DNA from 2 places in the Bradyrhizobium sp. WSM4874 genome. Region 1 is predicted to be linked to the other one. Evidence: riboswitches for the same ligand, from Rfam matches in the RefSeq annotation. Region 1 holds a riboswitch; the other holds the start of a gene.

Region 1 (5,884 bases):
TGCCTGGCCGTCGGCAAGCGGCATCTGCGCGCCTTTCTACGGGATGTGCTGGAGGATATGGGATTTGTTATCAGCGAATGCAGGACTGCTGACGAGTTGCCGCACGTACTCCGCACGGAGTTCCCTGATCTGATCCTGCTCGGCATTGGCTCGGACCGCATCGAGCCTGGACGATTGCTCGAGATACTGGTACGCGAAGAATTTGCAGGCCGAGTGCTGGCGTTCGGGGCGCGCGAGTCGATCATCATGGCGGCAGTGCAGCAGGTCGGTAGTGAATATGGACTTGCTATGCTGCCGCCGCTCAGGGCGCCGTTTGCAGCCGAGACGTTGCGCGATCGGATCGGCATGCTCTTGCCAAGAGAGCCGGCGCCCCGTCCCGCGGTCCATGTCGGAGAAGCCTTACACGCTGGCTGGCTTGAGCTCTGGTATGAGCCGAAGTTTGACGCGTGTACCCTTAGCCGCCGCGGCGCCGAGGCGCATGTGCGAATGCGGCACCCGACCTGGGGCGTTGTTCCACCGGCCTATTTCATCCCGGAACCTCACGATCCGCATTTTAGGAACTTGTCGCAGTTCGTGATCGACCGCGCGATCAAGGATTGGCAGTATCTTCTGGAGCAGCAAACTTCGATCGATCTCTCCATCAATCTCCCGGCAGCATTCCTGATTGACCCGCAGGAGGTACGCGATCTCTGTCGGCGCATGCCGTCGCACGCCGCTTTCGGCGGTTTGACGATTGAAATCGAGAGCGTTGAAGCGATCCAGAACCTAGATCTCCTGGTCGAGGTTGCGCGTGAGGTTCGCTTTCACAACATTGGCCTTGCAATCGACAATGTCGGTGCCAATTGGCCGCAGCTGATGGGGATGACAAAATTCCCGTTCGTGAAATTGAAAGTGGATCGTCAGTTCGTAGGCGGCTGCGCGAATGGGCCCCTCAAGCGAAGGGTGTGCCGCCATATCGTTGATCTAGCCAAAGAGTACAATGTGCGCACCGTCGCCGAAGGTGTGGAGAGCCAGGCCGACCTAATCGCTGTGGCCGAACTCGGCTTCGACCTTGCGCAGGGCCATCTGTTCGGAAAAGCCATGCCACTGAAGCAATTTGCACAGTCATCTTTCAACCCCGCTCCAGCTCGTCCAAAATAGTTGCGAGTGGCTGAGTGCGGCCAAGTGACGCTCACGAGCACCGCCATGCCTACTCGGCACCAGGCATGAGGCTGAGTGCAATTCAGTCGGTCTGCAAGGCCAGTGTCGCTCGTCCCGCCGCCACTTCATGTTTCCCTCCGAAGCTTGTTATACGACAAGCCCGTTTTGGCAAGCCTCCAGCGAGTCCTCCGCGCAGCTAGCGTTGCAGCCATGAGCGAGGCTTGCACAAACCTCCAGTCGGGGTGTGTGACCGGAGGTTTGCCGAGATCCGACGTAGACCTGCGTCCGCTGGCGGTTTTTTGTCGCCGCCGGTTGAGGAAGCGTCAGCCTCGCTTGCCCCCGCGCTGACGTGCCAAGCAAACCGACGGACGCTTCCAGCGTCAAGTCGCGACTGACTCTCGCAAGAGGGCCAGACGGCTCGTAGCCTGAAATTGAAGCGACCTGTTGCTGTCGCAGATGCAACATGGTCTCAGACCCGGGACAGCCGAATTGGGCAAATTGCCCAACATTGAGCGCGTCTGCGTTTGGCACGGCATTTGAAAGGGATCGCGCATGGCATCGCTCGCCTAAGGAGTCGGAAGGCATGGCTTACAAGATCGTCGCTTCGCAATGCACCGTTTGTGGCGCATGTGAGTTCGAGTGTCCCAACGCGGCGATCAGTCTGAAGCGCGACATTTACGTTATCGATGCCAAAAAATGTACGGAGTGCGAGGGCCATTGCGACACACCGCAATGCGCGGTGGTCTGTCCGGTCCCTGACACCTGTGTCCCGTCCAAGACAGGATAGGCAGCCCGCGACCAAAAGGCCTCATCGCTCGATTTCGCGAACGAAGTTGTAGATGTGGGGCCTTGAGGAGACCACGACCGCATGGGGCGCATCGAGGTCGATTAACATCGTTATGAGCTTAAGGCGCTGAGCGACTCCGAGGACCCCCTCAAAGGGCTCTGTCGGAGGACACCGTCGAATTTGTCACGAACAAGGACAAGGCGAGGCAGACCGGCGTCGAGCGGCCACGGACGCATCGAAGCCGGCGCAAAAGTCGCTCAGCACGTGAACACCTAGTGCACCGAGAAGATCGTCTTGACCAACCTCACGGAGGCGGACGACCTCGTGCCTGGTCGCGGGCCCGCCGAACACCAAGGAGCCGACCTGATCATCCGTGCGGTCCTGGAGCGATCCGGCTTTCGAAATTTCTAGGGAGCCTTATGGGCTGTGGCCAAACGGATGCCGGCCCAGGATGATCGCACCTTCCTGACGCGCAGGTTCGAAAAGTTGCCGACGGAAAAAGCCGCCTCCTCGCGATCACACAGATACCGAAAGCGGCCCGGGTTCGTTCCGGTGGTGGAGCTCACCGTTACGCGAGCAAGGAGCGAATGCATTTCACAAGCGGAGCCTCCACAGATCCGGGCGTGTTCACCAGGCCGCGAGCAAGACCGTCGTGCCCGCCTAGTGCGCTCGTAATCGCTTGGGCAATATCGCAGCGAGAATCGGTAGGTTGACGCATCGATCCTCGTGCGCATAATTCAAGCCGTCGCGGTCTCCGGATTTCGTTTGATCCGGAGCTAAGAGGGAAGCCGGTGCAATGCCGGCGCTGCCCCCGCAACTGTAAGCGGCGAGCCGCTGTCCAATGAAGTCACTGACGCCATGCGGCTTCGGGAAGGCCGGACAGCAGCAACGACCCGTGAGCCAGGAGACCTGCCTCGACAAGATATCGTCCACGGGCGGGGCGTCCCGGTGTGCGCCAAGCAGTTGTCGCTCAGGCGATGTTCGCTGTCTGCGTCCGCCGTGGCCTTTGCCCCAACATGGGGTCTAAGCTATGTCTATCCTTTCGCTTCCCGTTGCAACACTGGGGACGTCACGCATCGGCCCACGACGCGAACTCAAATTCGCGCTCGAGAGCTACTGGGCGGGAAAGTCCAGCGAAGCCGAGCTCCTCGAGGCGGGGAGTGGACTTCGTGCCGCTAATTGGGCACGGCAGAAATCCCGCGGTGCGACCGTCATTCCTTCGAATGACTTCTCGCTCTACGACCATGTGCTCGATACCAGCCTAATGGTCGGCGCCATTCCCGACGTTTACGGCTGGACCGAAGGTCCTGTGTCGCTCAAAACCTACTTCACCATGGCGCGTGGCGCTCAGGACGGTGGTCACGCTCAGCATGGGCCCGGCGTAGCCGCACAGGAGATGACGAAGTGGTTCGATACGAACTACCACTACATGGTGCCGGAATTTCACCAGGATCAGATCTTTAGGTATGCCTCTCGGAAGCCGATCGAGGAATATGAGGAGGCAAGAAGCCTCGGTTATCAGACGCGGCCCGTCCTAGTGGGCCCAGTCACTTTCCTGAAGCTCGGCAAAAGCGTAAATCCCGCATTCAATCCGCTGTCGCTGCTTGATCGACTCCTCCCCGTCTACGTCGATGTTCTCCGCGAACTAGCCGCGCGCGGCGCTGAATGGGTTCAGCTCGACGAGCCATGCCTAGTGATGGACGTCGACAAAGCATCTCGGGCGGCTGTCCGCCGGGCCTATGCTCATTTCGCTAAGGCCGTGCCGGCCCTTAAAATCATGCTGGCCACATACTTCGGGGCTGTCGGCGACAATCTTGAAACAGTATTGGCCTTGCCCGTTGCCGGGCTTCATGTCGACCTGGTTCGTGCACCTGACCAGTTGGACGCGATTGTCGCCAGAGCCCGTAGAGATCTCGTGGTCTCGCTCGGCGTCGTTGATGGTCGCAACGTGTGGCGCTCTAATCTGCCGGCGCTACTCGACCAACTTGCTCCTATGGTCAAAAAACTGGGCAGGGACCGTGTTCAGATTGCCCCCTCCTGCTCGCTGCTTCATGTTCCGACCGACATTGAGCTAGAGATCGATCTCGATCCCAATCTGAAGACGTGGTTGGCGTTCTCAGTGCAGAAGATCAAGGAACTTTCGATATTGGGCAAAGCGCTGGCTGGCCTTGCTGCCGACGTGGCCGATGAACTCACGCTCTCAGAGGATGCATCCGTCACCCGCGAAACATCGCCGAAGATCCACAGTGCGAACGTCGCCGGACGAATGGCCGCGATCGACGATAGCATGCGCCGCCGTCGCAGTGCGTTCACCCAGCGCGCCGACGTCCAGCGCGTCGCCTTCGCATTGCCGATGTTTCCAACCACAACCATCGGATCCTTCCCGCAAACGGCGGACGTCCGCAATGCGCGTGCAGCTCATGCGCGGGGAGCGCTGAATGACACGCAGTACGAGCAGCTTCTGAAAGCGGAGACAGCCCATACCGTGCATTGGCAGGAAGATATCGGCCTGGACGTGCTCGTACACGGTGAGTTCGAGCGCAATGACATGGTTCAATACTTTGGCGAGCAGCTGTTGGGTTTCGCATTCACCAAGCACGGCTGGGTTCAGTCTTATGGCTCGCGGTGCGTTCGCCCTCCTATCCTGTTTGGAGATGTCTCCCGCCCGAAGCCCATGACCGTTAAATGGTGGCGACATGCGCAGTCTCTGACCAAAAAACCCGTCAAGGCTATGCTGACCGGACCGGTGACGATCCTGAACTGGTCGTTTGTCCGTGACGACATCCCGCGGAGCGAGACATGCCGACAGATCGCTCTCGCGATCCGAGACGAAGTCATCGACCTTGAGGCGGCTGGAGCGACCATGATCCAGATCGACGAGGCTGCGTTGCGGGAGGGATTGCCGCTGCGCAAATCGCAGTGGAAGGACTATCTCGATTGGGCAGTGGACAGTTTCCGCGTTTGCTCCTCCGCTGTCGCTGACGGAACTCAGATCCATACGCACATGTGCTATTCCGAGTTCAACGAAATCATCGATGCGATCGCAGCAATGGATGCCGACGTCATTTCAATCGAGGCGTCGCGCTCCAAAATGGAATTGCTCGACGCTTTCAAGAGCTACAAATATCCTAATGAAATCGGGCCAGGCGTCTATGACATTCATTCACCGCGCATTCCCGCAGCAGCCGAGATCAAGCAGCTGATTGTGTTGGCGCGGCAGCGGGTTTCCGATCGGCAGCTCTGGATCAATCCCGACTGCGGACTGAAAACTCGAAGATGGGAGGAGGTGCGTCCCGCGCTCGTCAATATGGTGGCCGCCGCACGCGAGTTGCGGGGTGAGGCATGATCGTACGGAGCGCGTCACCAACGTATTGTGAATAAGATGCACGCGCTTTGGGAGGTCGCGATATCTTGCGAGCTTCCTAAACCTTCCAGCGCTTGCGAATGCCGGTCTGCTTCGGCGGAGGTGATCGCATACACCCGGCGACAAGCTCGAATCCGGCGGACGACAGCATGCCGGTCATACCGATCAGGTGACATATTCCAACTCACTACCGCTCGACGCGAACCACGGCCCTATCTTTTCATTTATCCATCGCGTGGATGCGTCCCATCACAACAATCTATTTTACCGCCCTTCCGGAATTTCATACGTAATTGGCGCGTTGGCGCGGGCTTCGGGAAGATTTGCTGGCGTTGGGGCGCTGCCACATGGTGCCGCGTGACGGCAAACTGACGCTTGAGTTCCAGGACACGGCAGCCAAACCGCCTGCGGGATGGATCCCAGCTCCATCAAGGCTCCCCTTGCCAACCGGACAGCTGGCAAGTGGTGGCAAGTCTTGAACTTTCCGACAGGAGTGGAAAGCAAGCGGCTCGCTAAGTTGCGCGGAGCGATATCCGCTTCTTGTTGTTTGACGGCGAGTGCCCTCGCCGTAAATCGGTCGCCGGTAGTCCTCC
Region 2 (5,884 bases), on a different contig from region 1:
CGCGGCGGCTCAATCCCTTGCCGAAAATCGAGGTCGTGCCCGGCATCACCTCGATCCAGGCGCTGTGTGCGGCGCATGCGCTGCCGCTCAACGACATCGGCGAGCCCGTCCTGGTCACGACTGGCCGCCGCTTGCGCGATGGCGGTTGGCCCCAAGGTGTCGATACCGTCGTGGTGATGCTCGACGGGGGCACGGCGTTCCACTCGCTTGATCCGGCGGGCCTGCACATCTGGTGGGGGGCCTATCTCGGCATGCCCGATCAGATCGTCATGTCCGGCGCGCTGGCCGAGATCGGCCCGCGTATCATCGCCGTCCGGCAAGAGGCGCGCGAACGGCACGGCTGGATCATGGACAGTTACATCCTCAAGCGCAGGCTGTGAGGCAAGCGAGGCAGCATGCTCCCCGAATGGGTCACCCAACAATGCCCCGATATCTCCGCAGTCCATCGCGAGGCGGCGGTGGCGCGGCAGGCGCAACTGACGAAACCGACCGGCGCGCTCGGCCGGCTCGAGCAGCTCGCGATCGAGCTTGCCGGCCTGCAAGCAACCGAGCAGCCGCGCGCGGCGCGGGTGCCGATCATCATCTTTGCCGGCGATCACGGCATCGTCGCGCAGGGCGTCTCGGCCTATCCGCAAGAAGTGACCATCGCGATGCTGGCGAATTTCGCCTCCGGCGGCGCCGCGATCTCGGTGCTCGCGCGTGAGCTGGGGTCCAGCCTGGAGGTCGTCGATGCCGGCACACTGGCGCAGGAGGAGATGGCCGGAATCGTGACCGACAAGCCGCGCAGCGGCACGCGCGATTTCAGCATCGAAGCTGCGCTCACCCCCGCAGAGCTGGCATTCGCCTTCGAAGCCGGCAGACGTGCGGTGACGCGCGCACAGGCCGGGCAGCCCGATCTTCTGATCTTCGGCGAGATGGGCATCGGCAACACCACGACATCGGCGGCGATCGCGGCCGGCTTGCTCGGCGTGAGCGCCGCGGAGATCGCGGGCAGCGGCACCGGCATCGACGCGGCCGGCCGTGCGCACAAGGCGCGGGTGATCGATGCTGCAATCGCACGCCATGCCATTGCAGGCGCTTCGCCCGAAAAGATCCTGTGCGCCGTCGGCGGTCTCGAGATCGCGGTCATCTGCGGCGCCATCATTGCGGCCGCGCAAGCCCGCATCCCCGTGCTGATCGACGGCTTCATCGTGTCGGTGGCGGCGCTGGCGGCGGCGCGGCTCAACCCGTCGTGCCAGCCGTTCCTGCTGGCCTCGCACCAGTCCGCCGAGCAGGGGCATCGGCTGGTGCTTCGCGCGCTGAATGTGCAGCCGTTGATCAGCCTCGATCTCAGGCTCGGCGAAGGATCGGGCGCGGCCATCGCGCTGCCGCTGGTGCGGTCGGCGTGTGCGCTCCACAACGGCATGGCGACCTTTGCGCAGGCCAATGTGCCGGATCGTCCGGCCTGATCAAATCATCGGCTGATTGACGGAGCCGACGCGCCAACCGGTCGCGAGCCGGTCGATCCGGGTCAGCGACAGCGGATCGATCACAAAGCGCAGGGCCGCTTGTGGCGTCAGATCCAGCGCGATGCACAGCGCCGCGCGGATCGTGCCGGAATGCACGACGAGCGTTGCGGCCCCGGCGCCGATCTTTGACAGCCCCAGCCGGACGCGCGCGACCTGTTCCTCAAAGCTCTCGCCGCCCGGCGGCCGTCCGCGCGCCGCATCGCTCCAGAACCGTGCATAGGCCTCGCCACCGGTCGCGGCGAGTTCGTCATGCCGACGGCCGGTCCAGTCACCAAAATTTTGCTCGCGGAATTCGTCCAGCTGCAGCGGCTCGAGACCCAGCGCGCGGGCCGTCTCGACCGTGCGCCGCGACGGGCTCGCATAGCTCGCGGCGTCCCGCGGCAGGCGCTGGCGCAGCGCCTCCAGCTGCGCGCGAGCGCCGAGATCCGCTGGCGCGTCGGCTGCATGGATCGTCCCCGTGACGCCATCGACGGGCGCGTGCCGTATCAGCCAGAGGAAGGTCTCGCCTTCCATGCTTATCTCCAAGGAAACTGGTCGTTGTGGCAATAACGCCGCAACTGGCACATTGACTCTGTCTGGATCGTAATCCTAGATGCTTGCGACGGTTTCCCCGAGAGGGGATGAAAAGGGAATGCGGTGCGGGGACCTTGTCCCCAATGCCGTGGCTGCCCCCGCAACTGTAAGCGGCGAATCTTGCGTCACATGCCACTGGGTATCTCGGTCCCGGGAAGGCGACGCAAGGTACTGACCCGCGAGCCAGGAGACCTGCCGTCAGCCGTGGTCACACGCGAAGATGTCGGTCGGGGAGTACAGACATTCGGCTTCATCGGAAGGTTGGGAGCCGGAAGATGGGACCTTGGTTCGCTGTGACGTGCCACTGACGTCATACCGAGGTCCGAGACCGTGTCTCCTGTTCGCATTGTACGACCGCGCGCGTTCCTGCTTGCATCCGCCGCACTCACATCCTTTGCCGTTCTTGATCCCTCCGCCGCGCTGGCGCAGCAGGCTCGCGAACCTCTGCCGCCGGTCGAAGTAACGCCCGCCCAATCCCGCAAGCAGGCCAAGCCCGCCGCGCGGGAGGCGCAGGGCCCACGCCGCGCAGCAGCGCGCCCGCCAGAGGCCGCATCTGTACCGCCCAGGCCTGTCGTGCCGATCGCGGCAGCACAGACGCCGCTCAATACCAATGCCGTCGCCGAAAGCGCCTCGCGCCTCGGCCTGACCGTGCGCGAAACGCCCGCGACCGTGGAGGTGATCTCGGCCGCAACCATGCGCGAGCAGGGCTATCGCACCGTGTCCGACGTCGCGCAGGGCGCGGTGGGCGTCACATCCGGCGACAATCCGGCCGAGCCTTCGGCTTTCTCCATGCGCGGCTTCACCAACAGCCAGATCAACACGCTCTACAACGGCATCAAGATCGGTCCGCAGAACATGACCTCGCGGATCACCGACACGGCCAATCTGGAGGCTGTCGAATTCCTGAAGGGTCCGGCGTCACTGATGTCGGGCGAGGGCGCCGCCGGCGGCGCGATCAACTTCGTCACCAAGCAGCCGCACACCGGAGCGATCCGGAACGAGGCGGATTTCTCCTGGGATTCGCTGAACTCGTTCCGGGCGCATTACGGCTCGGGCGGCAGCACCAATGTGCAGGGGCTGGACTACCGCTTCGACGTCAGCCGTTCCTCGCTCAACGGCTTTGCCGACGACACCAACACCAAGACGCTCGACGTGTCGGGCCAGCTCAACTACCGCATCTCCGACAGCCTCAAGGTCTGGGGTGCGATCGAGTATCGGGAAGATCGCTCGAAAGCTTATTGGGGTGCGCCGCTGGTGCCGATCGCCTTCAGCGGCTCGCATGCGACGACGGGGATCGTGTCCGGCAATTACGTCTCGAACTACAACAAAACCAATCTCGGTGCGGTCACGATCGACGATCGCACCTTCAACACCAACTACAACGTCCTCGATAATCGCAACGTCGCACAGGAGGTCTGGCTGCGCGGCGGTTTCGAGCTGAAGCTGGCGCCCGACCTGACGCTGAAGAGTCAGGCCTATGGTTACGGCGCAGAGCGAACATGGTTCAACAACGAGATCGAGGCGTTCAATTCCGGTACCAACATGGTTGACCGTGAGCGCTTCTATGTCGCGCACAGCCAACGCCTGGTCGGCAACATCACCGACCTGATCTGGGATGCGAATATCGCCGGCTTTGACAATCGCCTGGTCACGACGTTGTCCTCAAGCTACCTTGATTTCGTGAGGCCGGGCGCCGCAAATTTCCCCGGCGATTCCGTTCCGCTGGTCGATCCGCCTCGCGGCTATTACGGCCTGCTCACCATACAGCAGCAGACCGCGCGCATCGACAACGAGGCGCTGTCGTTCGAGGATCGGCTGAAGCTCACGCGCAGCTTCGCGCTGGTTGGCGGCCTGCGTGTCGAGCATATCGGGCTCGACCGCAATTCGACCGACAAGTTCGGTCTGGAGAAGGCGAACTTCCCGTTCTCGCAATCCTGGGTCCCGACCACGGGCCGCATCGGCTACACGTGGGAAGCGGTTCCGGGCCTGACCTTCTTCAGCCAATATGCGACCGGCGCCGACATCGCGGCCAACAACATCTTCCTGCTCAATCCGACTGATCCGCTCAACCTGACCACCGCGCGCACCTATGAGACCGGCGTCAAGCACCTGTTCTGGGACAACCGGGCGGAGTGGTCGTTCTCGGCCTATGACATCCTGCGCAAGAACGTCTATGCCGCGGCCGGCGGCATGCAGCTCAACCTTGCCGGACGGCAGGAGTCGAAGGGCGCCGAGCTTGCCGCGTCCGTGCGTCCGATCGAGCCTCTGCGCCTCTGGGGCAACATCGCCTATGTCGATGCGCGCTACGCCGACTACGATTTTGTCGGCGGCTCGTTTTCCGGCAACACGCCGCCGAACGTGCCGCGCGTCGTCGCCAATGCCGGCGCGTCGTACCGTTTCTTCACGCCCTGGGCGGTCGAGCTCGGTATCACCGGCCGCCATGTCGGCGACCGCTACAACACTGATGCCAACACGGTGACGCTGAAGGCCTACACCGTGGCCGATGTCTACGCCTTCGTCGACATCCCCAAGACCGTGTTCAACGCTGTCGACCAGGCCCGCCTGTCTTTCCGGGTGCGCAACATCGCCGACAAGCGTTACGCGATCTGGGGCGATCCGTTCTACCCAGACCAGATCCTGCTGGGCGCACCGCGCACCTATGAGATCTCGGCCGCGTTCAAATGGTAGGACGCTGATCGATGATGCGCACGATCGTCCTGCTGCATCGATGGCTCGGGATCGCGTTCTGCCTGCTGTTCGCGATGTGGTTCGCGACGGGAATCGTGATGCACTTCGTTCCGTTCCCATCTCTGACGGAAACGGAACGTTTTGCCGGGCTCGTGCCGCTGGCTAGCGCTGAGACGAGGATTGCGGTCGCCGATGCCGTGGCCGCAAGCGGCATCGCGGATGCGACGCGCGTTCGCCTGATCCAGCGCAGCGACGGACCGCTCTATGTCGTCTCGGGGCCATCCCGCGCAAACGCAGTCCGCGCCTCCGATGGGGCCGACGCGTCGGTCAAATCATTCGACGTCGCGATCGCCATCGCGCGAGATCACGCGCGCAGCCGTGGGCTGGATGCCGCGCGGGCCGCGATCGTTGCGCGCTCGGACTATGATCAATGGAGTGTGCCGAACGGCTTCGACCGCCATCGGCCCTTGTTTCGGGCTGCCCTGGGCGACGCCGCCGCAACGGAGCTCTATGTTTCCTCGCTCACCGGCGAGATCGTCCTGGATACGACGCGCAGCGAGCGGACCTGGAATCTGGTCGGCAGCGTGCTGCACTGGATCTATCCAACGGTGCTGCGAAGCAATTGGTCGCTGTGGGATCGCGTGGTCTGGACCTTGTCGCTGCTGGCCCTGATCGCGGCTTTGCTCGGCACTGTGCTCGGGCTTGCGCGGATCAAAGCTCGAGGCGGTCTGATCGACTCGCCCTATCGTGGCTGGCATGCGCTGCATCATCTCATCGGCCTCGCGGCGATGGTCTTCGTGCTGACCTGGATTTTCAGCGGCTGGCTCTCCATGGATCACGGGCGACTATTCTCGCGTGGGCAATTGACCTCGGCCGAATCCAGCGTGATGAACGCCGCACCGAACTGGACGGCTGCCCCATCGATCGATCGGCAGCCTGGAGCGCCGTCGGCCCGTGAGACCGAATGGTTTGCATTCAACGGCACTCTCTATCGGCGGGATCGGACGGGCCTTGCCGCTCAGACCTTGATCAAGGCAGGGGATGCGCCCCGCGATCGACCAACGGGATCTCTGGATGTGCACGAGGTCGAGAGGCTGACAACGCGCCTCGCAGCC

The links. Region 1 has a riboswitch for cobalamin ahead of metE (5-methyltetrahydropteroyltriglutamate--homocysteine S-methyltransferase). Riboswitches for the same ligand answer to the same signal wherever they lie in the genome.
Region 2: linked by a shared signal. The riboswitch ahead of AC0L3P_RS04075 (TonB-dependent receptor) and the one ahead of metE (5-methyltetrahydropteroyltriglutamate--homocysteine S-methyltransferase) in region 1 are both predicted to bind cobalamin.

What each region holds. Positions count from the first base shown of each region.
Region 1 covers NZ_JBVVPR010000021.1:43,259-49,142, reverse strand. Annotated here, with positions in the region: gene AC0L3P_RS21760 (EAL domain-containing response regulator) at 1-1,140, shown strand, start outside; gene AC0L3P_RS21755 (4Fe-4S binding protein) at 1,724-1,927, shown strand; cobalamin riboswitch at 2,659-2,858, shown strand; gene metE (5-methyltetrahydropteroyltriglutamate--homocysteine S-methyltransferase) at 2,958-5,273, shown strand.
Region 2 covers NZ_JBVVPR010000003.1:38,209-44,092, reverse strand. Annotated here, with positions in the region: gene cobF (precorrin-6A synthase (deacetylating)) at 1-380, shown strand, start outside; gene cobT (nicotinate-nucleotide--dimethylbenzimidazole phosphoribosyltransferase) at 396-1,448, shown strand; gene AC0L3P_RS04080 (histidine phosphatase family protein) at 1,449-2,021, opposite strand; cobalamin riboswitch at 2,094-2,295, shown strand; gene AC0L3P_RS04075 (TonB-dependent receptor) at 2,412-4,769, shown strand; gene AC0L3P_RS04070 (PepSY domain-containing protein) at 4,781-5,884, shown strand, end outside.